DNA from 3 places in the Citrobacter portucalensis genome. Region 2 is predicted to be linked to each of the others. Evidence: predicted binding sites of a transcription regulator. Region 2 holds the regulator's gene; each other region holds the start of a gene.
The links. The regulator PurR, encoded in region 2, represses purine synthesis genes. The targets are predictions, from matches to a motif close to CANGCAAACGTTTGCNTG.
Positions count from the first base shown of each region.

Region 1: a site for PurR is predicted at 1,351-1,368, ahead of purH (bifunctional phosphoribosylaminoimidazolecarboxamide formyltransferase/IMP cyclohydrolase). Genes of this name have one in related genera too.
Region 3: a site for PurR is predicted at 1,609-1,626, ahead of purM (phosphoribosylformylglycinamidine cyclo-ligase). Genes of this name have one in related genera too.

Region 1 covers NZ_CP092466.1:4,797,744-4,800,885, forward strand. Annotated here, with positions in the region: rRNA gene LY264_RS23130 (16S ribosomal RNA) at 1-850, opposite strand, end outside; gene purH (bifunctional phosphoribosylaminoimidazolecarboxamide formyltransferase/IMP cyclohydrolase) at 1,475-3,064, shown strand; gene purD (phosphoribosylamine--glycine ligase) at 3,080-3,142, shown strand, end outside.
Region 2 covers NZ_CP092466.1:2,770,064-2,773,205, forward strand. Annotated here, with positions in the region: gene LY264_RS13465 (MFS transporter) at 1-287, opposite strand, end outside; gene cydH (cytochrome bd-I accessory subunit CydH) at 463-552, opposite strand; gene purR (HTH-type transcriptional repressor PurR) at 850-1,875, shown strand; gene punR (DNA-binding transcriptional activator PunR) at 1,872-2,804, opposite strand; gene punC (purine nucleoside transporter PunC) at 2,917-3,142, shown strand, end outside.
Region 3 covers NZ_CP092466.1:1,448,810-1,451,951, reverse strand. Annotated here, with positions in the region: gene LY264_RS06875 (6-phospho-beta-glucosidase) at 1-1,392, opposite strand, end outside; gene purM (phosphoribosylformylglycinamidine cyclo-ligase) at 1,688-2,725, shown strand; gene purN (phosphoribosylglycinamide formyltransferase) at 2,722-3,142, shown strand, end outside.

The DNA.
Region 1 (3,142 bases), 2.0 Mb from region 2:
ACGCCTCAAGGGCACAACCTCCAAGTCGACATCGTTTACGGCGTGGACTACCAGGGTATCTAATCCTGTTTGCTCCCCACGCTTTCGCACCTGAGCGTCAGTCTTTGTCCAGGGGGCCGCCTTCGCCACCGGTATTCCTCCAGATCTCTACGCATTTCACCGCTACACCTGGAATTCTACCCCCCTCTACAAGACTCTAGCCTGCCAGTTTCGGATGCAGTTCCCAGGTTGAGCCCGGGGATTTCACATCCGACTTGACAGACCGCCTGCGTGCGCTTTACGCCCAGTAATTCCGATTAACGCTTGCACCCTCCGTATTACCGCGGCTGCTGGCACGGAGTTAGCCGGTGCTTCTTCTGCGAGTAACGTCAATTGCTGCGGTTATTAACCACAACACCTTCCTCCTCGCTGAAAGTACTTTACAACCCGAAGGCCTTCTTCATACACGCGGCATGGCTGCATCAGGCTTGCGCCCATTGTGCAATATTCCCCACTGCTGCCTCCCGTAGGAGTCTGGACCGTGTCTCAGTTCCAGTGTGGCTGGTCATCCTCTCAGACCAGCTAGGGATCGTCGCCTAGGTGAGCCGTTACCCCACCTACTAGCTAATCCCATCTGGGCACATCCGATGGCAAGAGGCCCGAAGGTCCCCCTCTTTGGTCTTGCGACGTTATGCGGTATTAGCTACCGTTTCCAGTAGTTATCCCCCTCCATCGGGCAGTTTCCCAGACATTACTCACCCGTCCGCCACTCGTCACCCAAGGAGCAAGCTCCTCTGTGCTACCGTTCGACTTGCATGTGTTAGGCCTGCCGCCAGCGTTCAATCTGAGCCATGATCAAACTCTTCAATTTAAAAGTTTGATGCTCAATGAATTAAACTTCGTAATGAATTACGTGTTCACTCGTTGAGACTTGGTATTCATTTTTCGTCTTGCGACGTTAAGAATCCGTATCTTCGAGTGCCCACACAGATTGTCTGATAAATTGTTAAAGAGCAGTTGCGACGCGCTTTAGCGCTCTGTCGCGAGGTGGCGTATATTACGCTTTCCTCTTTCAGAGTCAACCCTCATTTTCAGGTTTTTCTCTTCAACCGAACCGGCTGTTTGTGTGAAGTGATTCACATCCGCCGTGTCGATGGAGGCGCATTATAGGGAGTTTCCTGCGGCCCGCAACCCTTAAATGACAGAAAAATGACTGACTGCTGCATTCCACAGCGAAACCCCGCTTTATACCCATTTACACACAGAGTTATCCACAAACCACACGATCGTTTCTACGATCCTCTCGTTATATCAGCCTCCTTCAACAGAAAAAGAAGAGGTCAAAATCGAAAATTAAAAATTCGCGAGCGTTGCGCAAACGTTTTCGTTACAATGCCCCCGCAAAACAAGGATGCCCCGTAAGGGGCGTTAGCTGAGTTTTTAGCCAAGAATTCACCTAACGCTCTCTGTAATAGTCAAATCCAGGGGATTTACCATGCAACAACGTCGTCCAGTCCACCGCGCTCTGCTCAGTGTTTCTGACAAGGCCGGTATCATCGAATTCGCTCAGGCACTTTCCGCACGTGGTGTGGAATTGCTGTCTACAGGTGGCACTGCGCGCCTGCTAGCGGAGAAAGGTCTGCCAGTGACCGAAGTTTCCGATTACACCGGCTTCCCGGAAATGATGGATGGACGCGTGAAGACCCTGCATCCGAAAGTCCACGGCGGCATTCTTGGTCGTCGCGGTCAGGATGACGGAATTATGGAACAGCACGGTATCGCCCCTATCGATATGGTGGTTGTAAACCTGTATCCGTTCGCCGAGACAGTGGCACGCGAAGGCTGCTCGCTGGAAGATGCGGTAGAGAACATTGATATTGGCGGCCCTACCATGGTGCGTTCCGCTGCCAAGAACCATAAAGACGTAGCGATCGTTGTGAAGAGCAGCGACTACGACGCCATTATTAAAGAGATGGATGCCAACGAAGGCTCCCTGACTCTGGAAACCCGCTTTGACCTCGCGATTAAAGCCTTCGAACACACCGCCGCCTACGACAGCATGATTGCCAACTACTTCGGCAGCATGGTTCCGGCTTACCACGGTGAGAGCAAAGAGGCCGCCGGTCGTTTCCCACGTACGCTGAACCTGAACTTCATTAAGAAGCAGGATATGCGCTACGGCGAGAACAGCCACCAGCAGGCTGCCTTCTATATAGAAGAGAATGTTAAAGAAGCGTCCGTTGCCACCGCGCAGCAGGTACAGGGCAAAGCGCTTTCCTACAACAACATCGCCGATACCGACGCGGCGCTGGAGTGCGTGAAAGAGTTCAGCGAGCCAGCCTGTGTGATCGTTAAGCACGCTAACCCGTGCGGCGTGGCGGTAAGTACCTCTATTCTCGACGCTTACGACCGCGCCTATAAAACCGACCCGACCTCCGCATTCGGCGGCATCATCGCTTTCAACCGCGAACTGGATGCCGAAACCGCGCAGGCAATTATCTCCCGTCAGTTCGTGGAAGTGATCATCGCCCCGTCCGCAACCGAAGACGCACTGAAAATCACCGTCGCCAAACAGAACGTTCGCGTTCTGACCTGCGGTCAATGGGCACAGCGTGTACCGGGCCTCGACTTCAAACGCGTTAACGGCGGTTTGCTGGTTCAGGACAGGGATCTGGGGATGGTGAGCGAAGGCGAACTGAGCGTGGTGTCCAAACGTCAGCCGACCGAGCAAGAGCTGCGCGATGCACTGTTCTGCTGGAAAGTCGCCAAGTTCGTGAAATCCAACGCCATTGTTTATGCCAAAGAGAACATGACTATCGGCATAGGCGCAGGCCAGATGAGCCGCGTGTACTCCGCAAAAATCGCCGGGATTAAAGCGGCTGACGAAGGTCTGGAAGTGAAAGGCTCTGCAATGGCCTCTGACGCCTTCTTCCCGTTCCGCGATGGTATTGATGCTGCCGCCGCCGTTGGCGTGAGCTGCGTTATCCAGCCAGGTGGTTCTATCCGTGATGACGAAGTCATTGCCGCTGCCGATGAACACGGTATCGCGATGATCTTTACCGACATGCGCCACTTCCGCCATTAATCCACGGAGCAGACGATGAAAGTATTAGTGATTGGCAACGGCGGGCGCGAGCACGCCCTGGCCTGGAAAGCCGCACAG
Region 2 (3,142 bases):
AGCGTGGTGTAATCCGGCGAGATAGCCGAAAGAACATTACCCAGCGTGAAAATCGCCATCAGGAATATCAAAGCATTACGTCGCGCACGATGAGACAGCAGCAATGTCATCAGCGGTGCACCTACCATCACACCTACCGCATAAGCGCTGATCAGCATGCCAGCCGCCGGAATCGAGACGTCCACACCTTTGGCAATGACGGGCAACAACCCCATTGGCGAAAACTCGGTGGTGCCAATACCAAACGCCCCGATTGCCAGCGCCAGTAAAGGGTAATTGATTTTCATATTTCGACTCCATATCGTCGAGCCGTGGCACGACATAAAATAAGAGTCAAAAGCATGACATTGATCGCAAAATTAATAAAGTTAACAAAACTGCAAAAGACTTTTGCTTATTCGCAAACAATAGCGGGGAAAAACGAGTCGAAGGGATGAGGGAGAGCTAACTCCCTCGGGGAAATCAATGCAGCGCTGCGGTCAGACCACCCGCGACGATCAAACCCAGAACAATAATGGTAGTCACTAACGAAAATTTCAGATCGGTGCTCATCAAGTTTTCTCCTTTTTATTCCCACACAAAAAGTGATATTGCGCATTTTTACACACTTGAAAGCAAAAATCTCTCACGATTTATATTGATAACTGCTTTTAACTCTTCCCCTTTTCGTTAAGATCAGACAAAATTCCACGCTTACTTGATTAGCGTACCGGCCATTGACCCCTTCCTGACGTTCCGTGTCGTTTTCCCGGCGTGCCGCAACCCTTACGTTGCGATAAGGGTGTGTAAAGGCAAACGTTTACCTGGAGTATTCTCAGGAGCTTAGGATATGGTCTGGAGTGAGATGTAATGGCAACAATTAAAGATGTAGCGAAGCGAGCAAACGTTTCCACTACAACCGTATCACACGTAATTAACAAGACGCGCTTTGTCGCGGAAGAAACACGTAATGCTGTCTGGGCAGCAATCAAAGAACTGCACTATTCTCCGAGCGCAGTTGCCCGCAGCCTGAAGGTAAATCACACCAAGTCTATCGGCTTGCTGGCGACCAGCAGCGAAGCGGCCTATTTCGCCGAAATTATCGAAGCCGTTGAGAAAAACTGTTTCCAGAAAGGCTATACCCTGATCCTGGGTAACGCATGGAACAGTCTCGAAAAACAGCAGGCTTATCTGTCGATGATGGCGCAAAAGCGCGTTGATGGTCTGCTGGTGATGTGTTCTGAGTATCCGGAGTCGCTGCTTTCGATGCTCGGAGAGTATCGCCATATCCCGATGGTCGTCATGGACTGGGGCGAAGCAAAAGCCGACTTTACTGATACGGTCATTGATAACGCCTTCGAAGGCGGTTACATGGCGGGCCGGTATCTGGTAGAACGCGGTCATCGTGAGATTGGCGTGATCCCTGGCCCAATGGAACGTAACACCGGGGCCGGGCGTCTGGCTGGCTTTATGAAAGCGATGGAAGAAGCGCTGATTAAAGTGCCTGAAAACTGGATTGTCCAGGGCGATTTTGAGCCTGAATCCGGCTACCGCGCCATGCAGCAAATTCTGTCGCAGTCTCATCGTCCGACCGCGGTCTTCTGCGGTGGCGATATTATGGCAATGGGTGCGCTGTGCGCCGCTGACGAAATGGGACTGCGCGTACCGCAGGATGTCTCACTCATCGGCTACGACAACGTGCGCAACGCCCGCTTCTTCACGCCGGCCTTGACGACCATTCACCAGCCGAAGGATTCACTGGGTGAAACGGCCTTCAACATGCTGTTAGACCGTATCGTGAATAAACGTGAAGAGTCACAGTCTATCGAAGTGCATCCACGCCTGGTTGAGCGTCGCTCCGTTGCCGACGGTCCGTTCCGCGATTACCGCCGTTAAGCCTGTTGTGCGGGAGTCTCATCTGGCTCCCGCAGCCATTCCTTGTTCAACGTTTCACTATCTCCTAAATAGTCCAGCAGCCAACTCAATGCCGGTGACGTATCGTTCTGCTGCCATGTCAGGCAGCATGCGGCATCAGGAAAAGGGTTCTCCAGTTGCAGCGCAACCCATTTACCGCTATCGATCCACGGCTTGGCAAAATGCGTCGGTACCATGCCCACGCACAATCCCGCGGACAAACAGGTCGCAGAAGATTCCCAGTCCGGCACGACGACGCGCTTTTGGTTGTCCAGCAGCCAGGTAATACGCTTCGGCAATGTTCGGGAGGTATCTTCGCGCACCAGTGACGGCCAGTTGCGCAACGTGTCATCACTTAACGGTCCAGGCATTGACGCTAGTGGATGATGGCTGGCTACCACGCAGCTCCAGCTCAGCATTCCCATATCGCGGAAGGTATAGCGCCCCCCGACCGGAATGGCCTGTGTGGCCCCGATGGCCAGCTCCACACGCCCATCAGACAGTGCGTCCCACACGCCGTTAAACACTTCCTGAAAAACTAACAACTCCACATCATCAAAGTGACGGTAGAAATCCACGATCATCTGTCGGGTACGATCCGGGCGGACAATGTTATCGACGGCGATCGCCAGCTGTCCGCGCCAGCCGTTGGCAATTTGCTGACATTGCTGGCGCGTGATCTGCATTTTTTTGATAACAGAGCGGCCTTCTTTTAAAAACCATGCCCCGGCAGGCGTTAATTCCACATCCCGATGGCGTCGCTCAAAAAGTGGCACCGCCAGCCACTCTTCCAGCTGGCGCACGGTGTAGCTTACCGCCGAAGGTACACGGTGCAGCTCCTGCGCGGCCGAACTAAAACTGCCGTTACGCGCAACCGCATCAACCACTTCAAGTGAATATTCCGACCACATATTCTGCCTGCAAAAAATTTGAAATCAGTAAGCAAATATTAGCGTTTCACAGCGAGAATTACACTCACTACACTCAGCGGCATTGTTCTACTGCTAAAAAAGAGAAATGATGATGCAACCTGGGAAAGGGTTTTTAGTCTGGCTGGCAGGTCTTAGCGTGCTCGGTTTTCTGGCAACGGATATGTATCTACCCGCCTTTGCTGCTATTCAGTCCGATCTGCAAACACCTGCATCTGCCGTCAGCGCCAGCCTGAGCTTGTTCTTAGCGGGGTTTGCCGTCGCGCAACTGCTGTGGGGGCCGCTTTCTGACCACTATGGCCGCAAGCCTATTTTGCTGC
Region 3 (3,142 bases), 1.3 Mb from region 2:
CCACGAAAAAGATTTTTTAGGTGAGCGCGTTAATGTCCCGCTACCGTCATTATTTTTATCGACATAGATAAATCCGTAGCGTTTTTTCATCTCCCCTGTCCCGGCAGAGACTAAATCAATGCAGCCCCACGGGGTATATCCCATCAGATCCACGCCATCTTCCACCACCGCTTTTTTCATCTCACGTATGTGGGCGGCAAGGTAGTCGATACGGTACTGGTCGTTAACTGTACCATCGTCCTCGCGCACATCAATGGCGCCAAACCCATTCTCCACAATAAATAGTGGCAGCTGATAATGATCCCAGAACCAGTTCAGTGAATAACGAAGGCCAACCGGATCAATCTGCCAGCCCCAGTCAGATTTCTGCACGTACGGGTTGGAAACCAGGCTTTTCGACTCATCATAATCCAGCTGTGGGTTGTCCGCCGTTGCCTGGGTCGCGAAAGACATATAATAGCTAAAGCCGATGTAATCAACGCAGCCCTCGGTCAGCGCCTGACGGTCTTCCTCGGTGATATCCAGTTCAAAGCCACGACGGGTAAAGTAGTTGAGAAGATGCCGCGGGTATTTGCCGCGCACATGGACGTCAGTAAACCAGTAACGCCGGTGCATGGCATTCATCGCCATCATCATATCGTCTGGCGCGCAGGTCAGCGGATAGATTGGACACATGGCAATCATGCACCCTATCTGTAATTCCGGGTTAATCTCACGCGCGACCTTTACCGCCAGCGCGCTTGCCACCAGCTCATAGTGCGCCGCCTGGTACATGACCGGCTCGCGGTCTTCGCCTGGCTGGTATTTCAGACCTGAGTTAGTAAAGGGCGCGAAATCTTCGTGATAATTTGCCTGGTTGTTAATCTCATTAAACGTCATCCAGTACTTCACTTTGTGCTGGTAACGAGTGAATACCACCCTGGCAAAACGGACAAAGAAATCGATAAGCTTGCGGTTGCGCCAGCCGCCGTACTCCGTCACCAGATGGTAAGGCATCTCAAAATGCGACAGCGTAATCACCGGCTCAATGCCATATTTCAGGCATTCGTCAAACAGGTCATCATAGAACTGTAGGCCAGACTCATTGGGTTGTTCTTCATCGCCGAAGGGGAAAATACGTGTCCAGGCAATAGAGGTGCGAAAACATTTAAACCCCATTTCGGCAAACAGCTTTATGTCGTCTTTATAGCGATGATAAAAATCGATGGCCTCGTGGTTAGGGTAATTTTTACCGGCAATCACACCGTCGGTAATTTCACGCGCCACCCCATGCGCTCCCGCGGTCATGACATCAGCAACGCTGACGCCTTTTCCGCCCTCCTGCCAGCCACCTTCCAGTTGATGAGCAGCGACAGCACCACCCCACATGAAATCTGCTTTAAATCCTGACATACCCTTCCCCTATCGTGATGACTCTGCGCAAAACGCTGTTGATGAGGTCCGCAACAGAAAAAAGAAACCGGTTTCAGTAAGATACTGTGCAATCGCCTAACAGGATTCAAGCACAAGACTGTACCCGGTTTCATTTTCGTGGCGCAGCTCAAACAAATAGATAAATGATTGTAAAATGCTGAAAAAACCAGCAGATAAAACTTGATGCAGAGCAGGCTCGCAAACGTTTGCTTTCCCTGTTAGAATTGCGCCGAATTTAACTTTTACTGCAAGTAAACATGTGGGGAAGCAGGCAGTGACCGATAAAACCTCTCTTAGCTACAAAGATGCCGGTGTTGATATTGATGCAGGTAATGCTCTGGTTGATCGAATCAAAGGCGTAGTAAAGAAAACTCGTCGTCCGGAAGTTATGGGTGGTCTGGGTGGCTTCGGTGCGCTGTGCGCATTGCCGCAAAAATATCGTGAACCGGTACTGGTTTCCGGCACTGATGGCGTTGGTACAAAACTGCGTCTGGCGATGGATCTGAAACGCCACGACACTATCGGCATTGACCTCGTCGCAATGTGCGTCAACGACCTCGTGGTTCAGGGCGCTGAGCCGCTGTTCTTCCTCGACTACTATGCAACCGGCAAACTGGATGTGGACACCGCAGCCAGCGTCATTAACGGGATTGCCGAAGGCTGCCTGCAGTCTGGCTGTGCGCTGGTCGGTGGGGAAACAGCTGAAATGCCGGGGATGTACCACGGCGAAGATTACGACGTGGCAGGTTTCTGCGTTGGCGTCGTCGAAAAATCAGAGATTATCGACGGCTCAAAAGTTGCCGACGGTGACGTACTGATTGCACTCGGCTCAAGCGGCCCGCACTCCAACGGCTACTCTCTGGTGCGTAAAATTGTAGAAGTCAGCGGTTGTGACCCAGAAACCACCGAGCTTGAAGGCAAGCCGCTGGCCGATCACTTACTGGCCCCTACCCGCATTTACGTGAAATCCATTCTGGAACTGATCGAGAAGGTTGATGTGCACGCCATTGCCCACCTGACCGGCGGCGGCTTCTGGGAAAATATTCCACGCGTTCTGCCAGACAACACGCAGGCAGTGATCGACGAATCTTCATGGCAGTGGCCAGCCGTTTTCAACTGGCTGCAAACGGCGGGTAATGTCAGCCAGCATGAGATGTATCGCACCTTTAACTGCGGTGTAGGTATGGTTATCGCCCTGCCAGCTCCGGAAGTGGACAAAGCCCTTGCTTTGCTCAATGAGAAAGGTGAAAACGCATGGAAAATCGGTATCATCAAAGCTTCTGATTCCGAACAGCGTGTGGTCATTGAATGAAAAACATTGTGGTGCTCATTTCCGGCAACGGAAGCAATTTGCAGGCGATAATCGACGCCTGCGAACAGAAAAAAATCAATGGCACCATACGTGCAGTATTCAGTAACAAGGCCGATGCGTTCGGCCTTGAGCGCGCACGCGAAGCGAATATTCCGGCACACTCGCTGGAAGCCGCCCAGTTTGCCAGTCGCGAAGCATTCGACCGCCAACTGATACAAGAGATTGACGCCTATGCACCCGATGTCGTGGTGCTGGCCGGTTATATGCGTATCCTCAGCCCGGCGTTTGTCGCTCACTATGCTGAACGATTGCTGAATATCCACCCGTCTTTATTGCCGAAGTATCCCGGCCTGCATACGCACCGCCAGGTACTGGAAAACGGCGATGAAGAACATGGTACCTCAGTCCATTTCGTGA